Regions from separate parts of the Roseateles sp. PN1 genome, predicted to be linked through region 2. Evidence: riboswitches for the same ligand, from Rfam matches in the RefSeq annotation. Region 2 holds a riboswitch; the other holds the start of a gene.

Region 1 (5,861 bases), on a different contig from region 2:
GTGGCGGGTGAATTACAGCTGCAATGCGGCTACCTGAGCGGCAGTGCACCGAGCGATCCGGCCTTTGAGGCCGCTTTGCAAAGCGAGATCGAGCGCCTGCGCTTATTTCTCGGCGTGGACCTCGCATAGCTTGCGGAAGGGCCCCAGCACGGCATCGCCGCGGAAAGGCTTGACGATCCAGCCGGTCACGCCAATGGCCTTGCCGCGCGCGCGCATGGCGGGGTTGTCTTCGGTGGTCAGCATGACGATGTGAACCACCCGGCCGGTGACGTCCTGACGGATCTTTTCTGCCATCGCCAGGCCATCCATATTGGGCATATTGACGTCGCTGATCACCAGCCGGATGGCGGGGTCGCTCTGCAGTTTGAAAAGCCCGTCGCGGCCATCGGTGGCCACGGCCACTTCAAAGCCGTTCTTGCTCAGAAAGCTGGCAACGATTTCCCGCATCGTGCTGGAGTCGTCAACCACAAGAACATTTGCCATTTCAAAAACTCCTCGCGTCACCACCACTGCGGTGACCTCATTGCTTAGATCGTAATCACGTTCTTGCTGCTCAAAACAATTCCAGCTCGCCGGTGGGCCCAACTTCTGGCGGATTGCTGTCAAATTCGGCGAATTCGTCGGGTGACCAGTGCAGATTGAAGATGAAGCGCTGCACGATCATCAAGGGCGGCAAGCCCGGTCGCGCCGGGTCCGAAAGCTGGTAGCGGATGCACAGCTGCGGGTCTTGCGAGCCAAACGAGATGTATTTGTGCTCATGGTTGATGACGATGGGCACCTGGGTCTGCTGATTGGTGAAGGCCTTGGGCGGGATGTAGCGATTCTTGAACGCGCCCCAGATCAGATTGGTGGTCTCGCCCAGCATATTGTTGAGCTCGCGGAAGTTCAGGTCACCGCCAATGCCTTCGTAGCTGAAGCCCTGGATCAGCCCTTGCCGTAAGGCGCGCTCCTCCGTCTGCAGCATCATGTAGCCGCGGCACCAGGTGCTTTCAATCGCAATCAAGGTGGACACCTCGCCGTGAATGATGCGGTCGTGCACCACATAGGGCGACTCGGCCTCCACGCGGGCAAAGGGGAACATCGCCCCCAGCGCCTGGCTGGTCAGATTGACCACGCCCTGCACCAGCCGCGTGGGGTAGCGCAGGCTGAAGATATTGTGCTCAACAGCGGCTTGCAGCTGCGCCAGGTCGCCGGTGGCCCAGCTGTGGCGGATGCGGTTTTGCTCCTCGGGCGTCAAGGGGCGGTCGCTGCAGCGGCGCAGAAAAATCGGCAGCTCGGGTCGCAGCTTGTGAATGGCGCGGGCCAGTTGCATGGCGTCGCTGCCCTCTTCACAAGGCAGGTCTTCGGCCAGCAGCACGCCGCCCAAGTCTTTGTGTTGCGCCAGCGTTGCCAGGGCATCCACGGCCGAGCGGGGCAAGGCCAGCAGGCCCACCGACAGGCAGAAGTCGCTCAAGGCTTGGTACTGGGCCGAGTCATGCTCCAGCAACAAGACCTTGGCCTCAAGTTGGGTGGTTTCAGTCATGCGCCACATCCCCCGGGCCCGACGGAGCCTCGTACACGTGCCAGAGCTATCGGCAGCCGCGCCTCAATCTGTAGGGCAATTCTGCTTTGCGCTCAAAACAGCCCTGGCCAGTTCGGCAAAGCCATCACCACGCTCGGCTTCGGTGACAAAACCCGGCAGGCTTTGCAGTTGTGGCACAAAGCGGGCGATATTGGCCACGCCCACGCTGTGGGGCATATGGGCAAACATGATCTGGTCGTTGCTGGAATCACCCACATACAACCAGTCCTCGGCCACAAAAGGCTTGCCCGTCAGTTCAGGCACGGCCCACTGGGCAGCGGTCCACTTGTTGTGCGCGCCGATCCAGCCGTTGATGTGGATGGAGCTGACCGTGGCCTGCAAGCCATGCTCACGCATCACTGCGCAGACGGCCTCAATCTGCGCCGGCGCCAAATGCGCATGCTCGCTGTGGTCGACTGCAATATCAGTCAGGCGGCCGGCGCTGTCGCTGGCCAACTGACAGCCCGGCACACGCAACAGCAAGTCGGCAGCGCAACGCTGCAGGCGCTCAAAATTTTCAGCCCGCGTCGCAGCGTCCTGGGTGAAGTCACGCTGCAAACCGCCATCTGCCCTGCGCCTGAGCATCACCGCGCCGTTTTCAGCCACGATGGCTTTCACCGGCCAAGCCAGCGCGAAGGGCTCGCTCCAGCCCGACGGGCGACCGGTGATGGCAATGACCGGTACGCCCGCAGCGTGCAGATCAAACAAGGCCTGCAGGGCCGCGGGGGCGATGGCGCCATCGGCCGTCAAGGTGTCGTCGATATCGGTGAGCAGACCCACAAGCGGGCGCAAACGGGCGGGAGGGCAAGAAGAAAGTGCGTGCATGATGGGTCGAGATTGTCTTCATTTCGGGCACTGTTCCTGCGACCGACCGCGGCAATGCGACTAGAATCACCGCATTCCGAGGAGCGTTGCAACCGCATGCCTAACATGCGGCCAGGCTCGGGATCGAATCTTGCACCGCCGTTTCCACCCGAAACAGCACTTGTGCCGATTCATTGCAACCGCGCTCACCCGCTGCTGTTTTTTTGTGGGTGATCGTGCGTCCAAGGCGGAGTTGCTTGTGCAAATTGACGAGCAAGCCAAATGCCAGCGGCTCACACCTCCCCTGCATCAAGCGACAGCGGCTTCAACCCCTGAAGGAGCTCGCTCGCCATGACTGCCACCAACACCACCCTGTCCCCCGACCAATACCTCATTGCCGACCTCTCGCTTGCCGCCTGGGGCCGCAAGGAACTCAATATCGCCGAGTGCGAAATGCCCGCGCTGATGGCCATCCGCAAGGAATACGCCGCCAGCCAGCCGCTCAAGGGCGCACGCATTGCCGGTTCGCTGCACATGACCATTCAGACCGGCGTGCTGGTCGAAACCCTGCAAGCCCTGGGCGCCGAAGTGCGCTGGGCTTCGTGCAATATCTACTCCACCCAAGACCAGGCCGCTGCCGCCCTGGTGGCCGCAGGCACGCCAGTGTTTGCCTACAAGGGTGAAACGCTGGAAGACTACTGGGATTACACCCACCGCATCTTCGACTTCGGCGCCGCCGGCACCCCCGGTGAAGGCCCGAACATGATTCTGGATGACGGCGGCGATGCCACCTTGCTGATGCATCTGGGCCAGAAGGCCGAGAAGGATCTGTCGGTGCTGGCCAACCCCGGCAGCGAAGAAGAGCGCGTGCTGTTCGCGGCCATCAAGGCCAAGGTCGCCGTTGACCCGACCTGGTACACCCGCAAGAGCCGCGAAATCATCGGCGTCACCGAAGAAACGACGACCGGCGTGCATCGCCTCAAGGAAATGTCGGCCAAGGGCAGCCTGCTGTTCCGCGCCATCAACGTCAATGACTCGGTCACCAAGAGCAAGTTCGACAACCTCTACGGCTGCCGCGAGTCCCTGGTGGACGGCATCAAGCGCGCCACCGACGTGATGATCGCCGGCAAGATCGCCGTCATCGCCGGCTACGGCGATGTGGGCAAGGGTTCCGCCCAAGCCATGCGCGCCCTGTCGGCACAAGTGTGGGTCACCGAAATCGACCCCATCTGCGCCCTGCAAGCCGCGATGGAAGGCTACCGCGTTGTCACGATGGAATACGCCGCCGACAAGGCCGACATCTTCGTCACCACCACCGGCAACAAGGGCGTGATCCGCCACGAGCACATGGCCGTGATGAAGCACAACGCCATCGTCTGCAATATCGGCCACTTCGACAACGAGATCGACATCGCCTCGATCGAGAAGTACGAGTGGGAAGAGATCAAGCCGCAAGTCGACCATGTGATCTTCCCGGACGGCAAGCGCATCATCCTGCTGGCCAAGGGCCGCCTGGTGAACCTGGGCTGCGGCACCGGCCACCCCAGCTATGTGATGAGCTCCTCGTTTGCGAACCAGACCATCGCCCAGATCGAGCTGTTCGCCCACAAGGACGCTTACGACATCGGCAAGGTCTATGTGCTGCCCAAGCACCTGGACGAGAAGGTGGCACGCCTGCAGCTGACCACGCTGAATGCGCAGTTGTCGGAGCTGACCGAAGAGCAAGCGGCTTATATCGGTGTGCCCAAGCAAGGCCCCTACAAGCCCGACGCCTACCGCTACTGATCGTCACGGGCTACTGCGCGCCTGCCATGCGGCGTTGTGGGTCCCTCCGCAGATCCTCACGTAGCGCTGCTACGTTCCGGTCTGCGGATCCCCCCACGCCTTGCCTGACAGGCGCTCGCGACGCCCGGGTCCGATGATCTCGATCAACCGGCCAAAGCGCAGCTGCGCTGCGCCCTTTCCCATCGTCTCCAAAGTTCCATGCGCGCTGATCAACTCCTGGTCTCACAAGGCCTCTGCACCACCCGCTCAATCGCCCAAAGGCTGATTGCGGCGGGCTCGGTGGAGTGGCACTCAGCCAAAGGCTGGGCGCCGGTGGCCAAAGCGGGCTTGGACTTGCTCGAAGGCGTTGAGCTGCGCATCAATGACGATGCCGAGTTGCGTTATGTCTCGCGCGGCGGGCTCAAGCTCGAAGGTGCGCTCAAGCACAGCGGGCTGTCGGTCAGCGGCCTGACGGTGTTGGACATGGGCCAAAGCACCGGCGGCTTTTCGGACTGCTTGCTCAAGAGCGGCGCAGCCCGAGTGGTCGGCGTGGACGTGGGCCATGGCCAGCTGCATGAGCAACTGAAGAACGAGCCCCGCATCGTCGCCCTGGAAGGCCTGCATGTGCGCGAGCTGGCGGCATCCGCTCTGAACGAACACAAGCCGGCGGCGGGTTTCGATCTCATCGTCGGCGACCTCAGCTTTATCTCCATGCTAGGCGCGCTGCCCGAGCTGCTGCCCTGGCTCAGGCCTGAGGGTCAGGTCTTGCTGCTGATCAAGCCGCAGTTCGAACTCGGCCCCAAAGCCGTTTCGCGCGGCGGCCTGGTCAAGGATGCGGCGCAATACCCCTTGCTGGAGACGCGCAGCCGCGAGGTTTGCGCCAGTCTGGGGCTGAGGGTCAAAGACTATTTCGACAGCGCCATCACCGGCGGTGACGGCAATAAAGAATTTTTCCTCTGGGCGCAGCGCTCGCCCGAGGGCAAGGAACAAGCATGAGCACGCCCAACAAGACCCCTGTCAGCTTCGAGTTCTTCCCGCCCAACACCCCGGTGGGCACCGAGAAGCTCAAGACCGTGGTGAAGGACCTCAGCGTTCTGAACCCGCACTACTTCAGCGTTACCTACGGCGCCGGCGGCTCCACCCGCGAGAAGACCCTGGCCACGGTGATGGACATTGCCGCCAGCGGCTATGAAGCCGCGCCGCATCTGAGCTGCGTGGGTTCCACCCGGGAAAACATCGCCGAAATTCTGGCCACCTACCGGGCGCAAAACATCCGCCGCGTCGTCGCCCTGCGCGGCGACCTGCCCAGCGGCACGGCCACTGCGGGAGAGTTCCGCTACGCCGCCGAGCTGGTGCGCTTCATCCGCGAAACGCAAGGGCCAGACTGGCAAATCGAAGTCGCCGCCTACCCCGAATACCACCCGCAGCAGCGCTATGCGGCGAAGGACTTGCAGCACTTCGCCGACAAAATGAAGGCCGGTGCTAACGCCGCCATCACCCAGTTCTTCTTCAACCCCGACGCCTACTTCAACTTCGTGGATGAAGCCCGCAAGCTGGGCGTTGACGCCCCTATCGTGCCGGGCATCATGCCCTTCCACAACTACGCCCGCATCGCCCAATTCGCAGCGCGTGACGGCATCGAAATCCCGCGCTGGATCGCGCTGAAGATGGAAGGCTTCATGGACGACGCCGCCTCCATCCGCGCCTTCGGCCTGGACGTGATGAGCCGCGT
Region 2 (5,861 bases):
GACCCAGGCGCGCAACCGCGCCGGCCTGCTGCACGACTTCGAGCGCACCACCCTGACGCTGCCCAACTTCTGCGTGCTCAAGGGCGTGACGGAAGCGGAATTGCCCGGCCTGCTGGAAATCGCCCGGGCCGAGCGTGCCGCTCAGCCACCCCGTGAAGCGCGTCCGCAGTTCGCGCCCCGCAATGCGCGCCCGAATGGCCCCAGCGGCGCTGGAGGCCGCGAAGGACGCGACAACAAGGGCGGTGATCGCGCCCAACGCGGCCCGCGCAATCGCCCTGCCCGCTGAGCCATAACGGCGAAAACAAGCGCCATCCCTGGGGTTTTCCAGGGCCAGGAACAGGGGGGTAGCGCCCCCTGGCATTGTTGCTATCGTGTGTCTGCGTTCGGCCTCGGGTCATTCAACCCAGGGTGTACGAACCCATGACATGCGGCCCAGCCTCGCATGTCCGTGCTGAAGCCCAAAAAGCGATAGACCAAAGGACTAACAATGACACGCTTTGCATTCTTGACTCTTGCTGCCGCTGCCGCGGCACTCAGTGCTGGCGCGGCCCAGGCCGCCGAAATCTACAACAACGGCCCGGTAGTAGACGCTAACGGCAAGTCCGTCTTGACCTCGCCCAACACGACCTTGGGGCTGGGCGATCAAACCAGTGTCGGTAATTCGGTGGCCGATGATTTCACCATCGCGGCCGGCAAGAGCTGGAACATCAGCAGCCTGGACTTCTTCGGCTATCAGACCAGCTCCACCGGCTTCACCTTCCAACAAGCCACCTGGGCCATCCATCTCGGCGACGTCAACTCCGGCACTGTCGTGGCCTCGGGCGTGACCAAGCTCACCGATGGTGGTCTGCAGGGCTATCGCGTGACGCCCACCACATTGACCAATACGGCCCGCGGCATTTACAAGGCGCAGGCCGATGTCACCGACTTCACTTTGGCTGCCGGCCATTACTGGCTGAGCTGGAGCCTGACGGGTTCGCTCGCCTCTGGCCCCTGGCAACCGCCGGTCTCAGATGGCCGCATCGGCAATGCCCAACAGGCTACTTCGGGAGGCGCTTATGCAACTTGGACAGACACTGGTTCGGGTCTGACGGCCGAGATGCCCTTCGCCATCAATGGCATGACCGCTGCCGTACCCGAGCCGTCCAGCTACGCACTGATGCTGGCTGGTGCTGCCTTGATGCTGGGCGTGGTCCGCCGTCGCAAGGCTTGTTGAGCCACTACTTTCTGGGGGGCCAGCGCCCACCCATATGACACAAAGATGCGCCCGCAGCCTACCCCGGCAGCGGGCGTTTTTCATGGGATGCCCGGGGCTGTGCGCTTCGTTTCTACAATGCGGGCATGAACACGACGTCTCCAGCCCTTACCCGTGGTGCGGCCCTGCCCGCCATCTTGCAGCAGCGCATCGCCATTCTGGACGGGGCCATGGGCACCATGATCCAGCGCTACAAGCTCACCGAAGCGGACTTCCGCGGCACGCGTTTTGCCGACCATCCCAAGGACTTGAAGGGCAATAACGACCTGCTGGTGCTGACCCGGCCGGACGTGATTCTGGAAATTCACGAGCAATACCTGGCCGCCGGCGCCGACATCATTGAGACCAATACCTTCGGCACCACCTCGGTGGCGCAAGAAGACTACGGCCTGGAGGCCTTCGCCTACGAAATGAACGTGGCTGCCGCCAAGATCGCGCGCCAGGCCTGCGACAAATACAGCACGCCGGACAAGCCCCGCTTTGCCGCCGGCGCCTTGGGCCCGACGCCGCGCACCGCCTCCATCAGCCCGGATGTGAACGACCCCGGTGCCCGCAATGTCGACTTCGACACCTTGCGTGCGGCCTACTACGAGCAGGCCAAGGGCTTGCTGGAAGGCGGGGTTGATCTGTTCCTGGTGGAAACCATCTTCGACACCCTCAACGCCAAGGCCGCCATCTTCGCCCTGGACGAGTTGATGGAAGACACGGGCGAGCGCCTGCCGGTGATCATCTCCGGCACCGTCACCGACGCCTCGGGCCGCATTCTTTCGGGCCAAACCGTCACCGCCTTCTGGCATTCGGTGCGCCACGCCAAGCCGCTGGCCATTGGCCTGAATTGCGCCCTGGGCGCCACACTGATGCGCCCCTATATCGAGGAGTTGTCCAAGGCGGCCGGCGATGTGGCGATCAGCTGCTACCCGAATGCCGGCCTGCCCAACCCGATGAGCGACACAGGCTTTGACGAGACGCCCGATGTCACCGGCCGCCTGATGAGCGAGTTCGCCCGCAGCGGCTTCCTCAATATCGCCGGCGGCTGCTGTGGCACCACGCCCGCGCATATCGCGGCCATTGCGGCTCAGGTTTCGGCCTACAAGCCGCGACTCAGCGGCGACAAGTTCTTCAGCAGCTTGGTCGAGGCCTAAGCCCACCCTTGCCCTCTGGCTAGGCCCAGGCATAGCCCGGGGCTATAGCCGCAGGAGCTTTTCCATCGTCACCAGCAGCTTCATCTCATGCGGCGCCAGGCTGGCGGCGATGGCCTGGGTGGCCAGGCGGGTGTCTCGCGGCACCGGTTCGCTCAAGGGGTTGCCGCTCTTGCCCAGCAGGGCCGCCACCATCGGCTCGGTGGCGCTGTGGCCGCGCTTGAACACCATGCCCACCTCACCATTGGCCAGGCGCACCAAGCTGCCGGGCGGGTAAAGCCCGAGCGTCTTGACGATGGCCACGCCGGCCTCATCGGGCTGGCGCAACTCATCCAGATAGACCGAGCGGCCGGCCGAGGCGCCGGGCAGCGCCAGGCGTGAGCGGCGCGGGCTAAGTCGGGCGGCAAAGCTATCGATGCGGCGCAGCAAGCGGGCCAAATGCTCGGCCGGCGAGCGCTCGGCCAGCGGGCCGGGGCCGGCCTCATGGTGCAGGCGCACGGTTTGCAGCCACAGCTCGGAACGCACGCCCAGGCTGTGCAGCAACTCGGCGCTGCGGTCGCCATGGCCCATCAAATCGCGGCGCTGCGCCTCCGAGGGCGGGTCTTGCTGCGCCGCCAAACGATCTTGCAAGGCGGTGATGCCGATATTCATGCTCAGCGCCGCCTGGGTCAGGGCCAGGCGCTGCTCGTCGGGCAGGCCCAGCTGGCGGCCGCACAGCTCGGCTAGCACCTGGCACAGCATGGCGTGGCGGGCGCTGTACTGGTTGAAGTCCATGCTGGCGTCGAAGATCAGCAGCATCAGCGTGGCATCGGGCTGGCGCAGCAAGCGTTCCAGCGACTCGTTATGCAATTGCTGGAAGCGGGCCTTGAAGTCCTCCTGCCGCGGCTCGCGCAAGACGCTGGCGGCGTGCACGCGCAAATCGGCCCAGGCGGCTTGCGGCCCCAGTTCGGGGCGCACCTGGCGCTCGGTCTTGAGCTCGGCTTCGGCCTTGATGATGGCGCCCAGCGCGGCGCCCTGGTGCATCAAGGTGTCCATTTTGTGGGCCAGGGCTTTTTGATATTCCTTGGTTTCGTGGGCCTGCACCCAGACGCCGCGAACAATCATCTGGCGCACCTGCGGGCTGTCGAGCAAGACATGGCCCTTGGCAATCAGCAGCTTGCCCTCGGCATCCCGCACGGAATAGGGCAGCTCTTGGCCAAAGCGCAGGGCAACAGGGGGAAAGGGAATCAGATCCAAAGTGGGCTCGTTTGTTTTCGTTTTGCGCAGGGTGTCCGCAGGCTTTTTGCATTTTTGACGCAGGGCCAAGCACGCTATTTTGTCGGCATCTGGCGCGACGGCTTGAATGGGACGCGATTCAAGCCCATGCCTGTGCGTAAAATCGCGCCCTGGTTCAAGGAGCGTTGCGACAAACCGTCAAGGGTTTGCCAGGCTTGGACAAGGGTGCCGCAGGCGCCCAGCAACGACGCTCACCGAATCCCTATCCTTTGGGCCGCGGTGAGTTTGCGGCCCACCGTCTCTTGAGGTCCGCCATGTCGTCGTCCGCACACTCCGCCGTCACCCCACCCCCGATGAAGCTCTCCGGCCTGGAGGCCCAGCTGATCGGCGCGGGCACGCTGTTCGTCAATGTGGGCGAGCGCACCAACGTCACCGGCTCCAAGGCATTCGCCCGGCTGATCCTCAACGGCCAGTTCGAAGACGCCCTGGCCGTGGCCCGCCAGCAGGTGGAGAACGGCGCCCAGGTCATCGACATCAATATGGACGAGGCCATGCTGGACAGCCAGGCTGCCATGGTGCGCTTCCTGAACCTGATCGCCGGTGAGCCCGAAATCGCCCGCGTGCCCATCATGATCGACAGCTCCAAATGGAGCGTCATCGAGGCTGGCCTCAAATGCATCCAGGGCAAGGGCATCGTCAACTCGATCTCGCTCAAGGAAGGCGAGGCCGAATTCAAACGCCAGGCCAAGCTGGTGCGCCGCTACGGCGCGGCGGCCGTGGTGATGGCCTTCGATGAACAAGGCCAGGCCGACACCTATGCCCGCAAGATCGAGATCTGCGAGCGCGCCTACCGCATGCTGGTGGACGAGGTCGGCTTCCCGCCTGAGGACATCATCTTCGACCCGAATATCTTCGCCATCGCCACCGGCATCGAAGAGCACAACAACTACGCTGTGGACTTCATCAACGCCACCCGCTGGATCAAGCAGAACCTGCCCGGCGCCAAGGTCAGCGGTGGCGTCTCGAACGTCTCCTTCAGCTTCCGCGGCAATGACCCGGTGCGCGAAGCGATTCACACCGTCTTCCTCTACCACGCCATTCAAGCGGGCATGGACATGGGCATCGTCAACGCCGGCATGGTGGGCGTTTACGACGATCTGGATGCCGAGCTGCGCGAGCGCGTCGAAGACGTGGTGTTGAACCGCCGCGCCGACTCCGGCGAGCGCCTGATCGAAGTGGCCGAGCGTGCCAAGGGCATGGCCATTGACGACACCGCCCGCTTGGCCTGGCGCGCGGGTGATGTGAATCAGCGCCTGAGCCATGCCCTGGTGCACGGCATTACCGAATTCATCACCGCCGACACCGAGGAAGCCTGGGTGGCGATTCAAGCCAGCGGCGGCCGGCCCCTGCATGTGATCGAAGGCCCGCTGATGGCCGGCATGAATGTGGTGGGTGATTTGTTTGGCGCGGGCAAGATGTTCCTGCCCCAGGTGGTCAAGTCGGCCCGGGTGATGAAGCAGGCCGTGGCGCATTTGCTGCCCTACATCGAGGCCGAGAAGCTGGCCATGATTGCCGCCGGCGGCGAAGCCAAGCCCAAGGGCAAGATCGTCATCGCCACCGTCAAGGGCGATGTGCACGACATCGGCAAGAACATCGTCACCGTGGTCTTGCAGTGCAATAACTTCGAGGTCGTGAATATGGGCGTGATGGTGCCCTGCCAGGACATTCTGGCGCGCGCCAAGGCCGAAGGGGCCGACATCATCGGCCTGTCCGGCCTGATCACGCCCAGCCTGGAAGAGATGCAGCATGTGGCCGCGGAAATGCAGCGCGACGAGTACTTCAGCTCGCGCGGCACGCCGCTCTTGATTGGTGGCGCCACCTGCAGCCGGGTGCACACCGCCGTCAAGATCTCGCCGCATTACGAAGGCCCGGTGGTCTATGTGCCCGATGCCTCGCGCAGCGTGGGCGTGTGCAGCGATCTGCTCTCGGACGAGCGCGCCGCCAAGTTCATCGCCGAGCTGAAGACCGATTACGAGCAAGTGCGCCAACTGCACGCCAACAAAAAGCAGACCCCCATGGTCAGCTTGGCGCAGGCACGCGCCAACAAGGCGCAGCTGGACTGGGCGGCTTACCAGCCACCCAAACCACAATTCATCGGCCGCCGCGTGATCCGCAATTACGACCTGGCCGAGTTGGCCCAGAGCATTGATTGGGGCCCCTTCTTCCAGACCTGGGACTTGGCCGGCCCCTTC

What was found. Region 2 has a riboswitch for S-adenosylhomocysteine ahead of metH (methionine synthase). Riboswitches for the same ligand answer to the same signal wherever they lie in the genome.
Region 1: linked by a shared signal. The riboswitch ahead of ahcY (adenosylhomocysteinase) and the one ahead of metH (methionine synthase) in region 2 are both predicted to bind S-adenosylhomocysteine.

What each region holds. Positions count from the first base shown of each region.
Region 1 is NZ_JBCARA010000012.1:82,279-88,139, reverse strand. Features, by position in the region: gene AABB87_RS18100 (DNA glycosylase AlkZ-like family protein) at 1-129, shown strand, start outside; gene AABB87_RS18095 (response regulator) at 103-483, opposite strand; gene AABB87_RS18090 (chemotaxis protein CheX) at 554-1,522, opposite strand; gene AABB87_RS18085 (HAD-IIB family hydrolase) at 1,586-2,386, opposite strand; S-adenosyl-L-homocysteine riboswitch at 2,459-2,580, shown strand; gene ahcY (adenosylhomocysteinase) at 2,717-4,150, shown strand; gene AABB87_RS18075 (TlyA family RNA methyltransferase) at 4,349-5,125, shown strand; gene metF (methylenetetrahydrofolate reductase [NAD(P)H]) at 5,122-5,861, shown strand, end outside.
Region 2 is NZ_JBCARA010000009.1:35,682-41,542, reverse strand. Features, by position in the region: gene AABB87_RS14670 (ProQ/FinO family protein) at 1-286, shown strand, start outside; gene AABB87_RS14665 (PEP-CTERM sorting domain-containing protein) at 488-1,216, shown strand; gene AABB87_RS14660 (homocysteine S-methyltransferase family protein) at 1,342-2,397, shown strand; gene AABB87_RS14655 (HD-GYP domain-containing protein) at 2,440-3,630, opposite strand; S-adenosyl-L-homocysteine riboswitch at 3,781-3,869, shown strand; gene metH (methionine synthase) at 3,924-5,861, shown strand, end outside.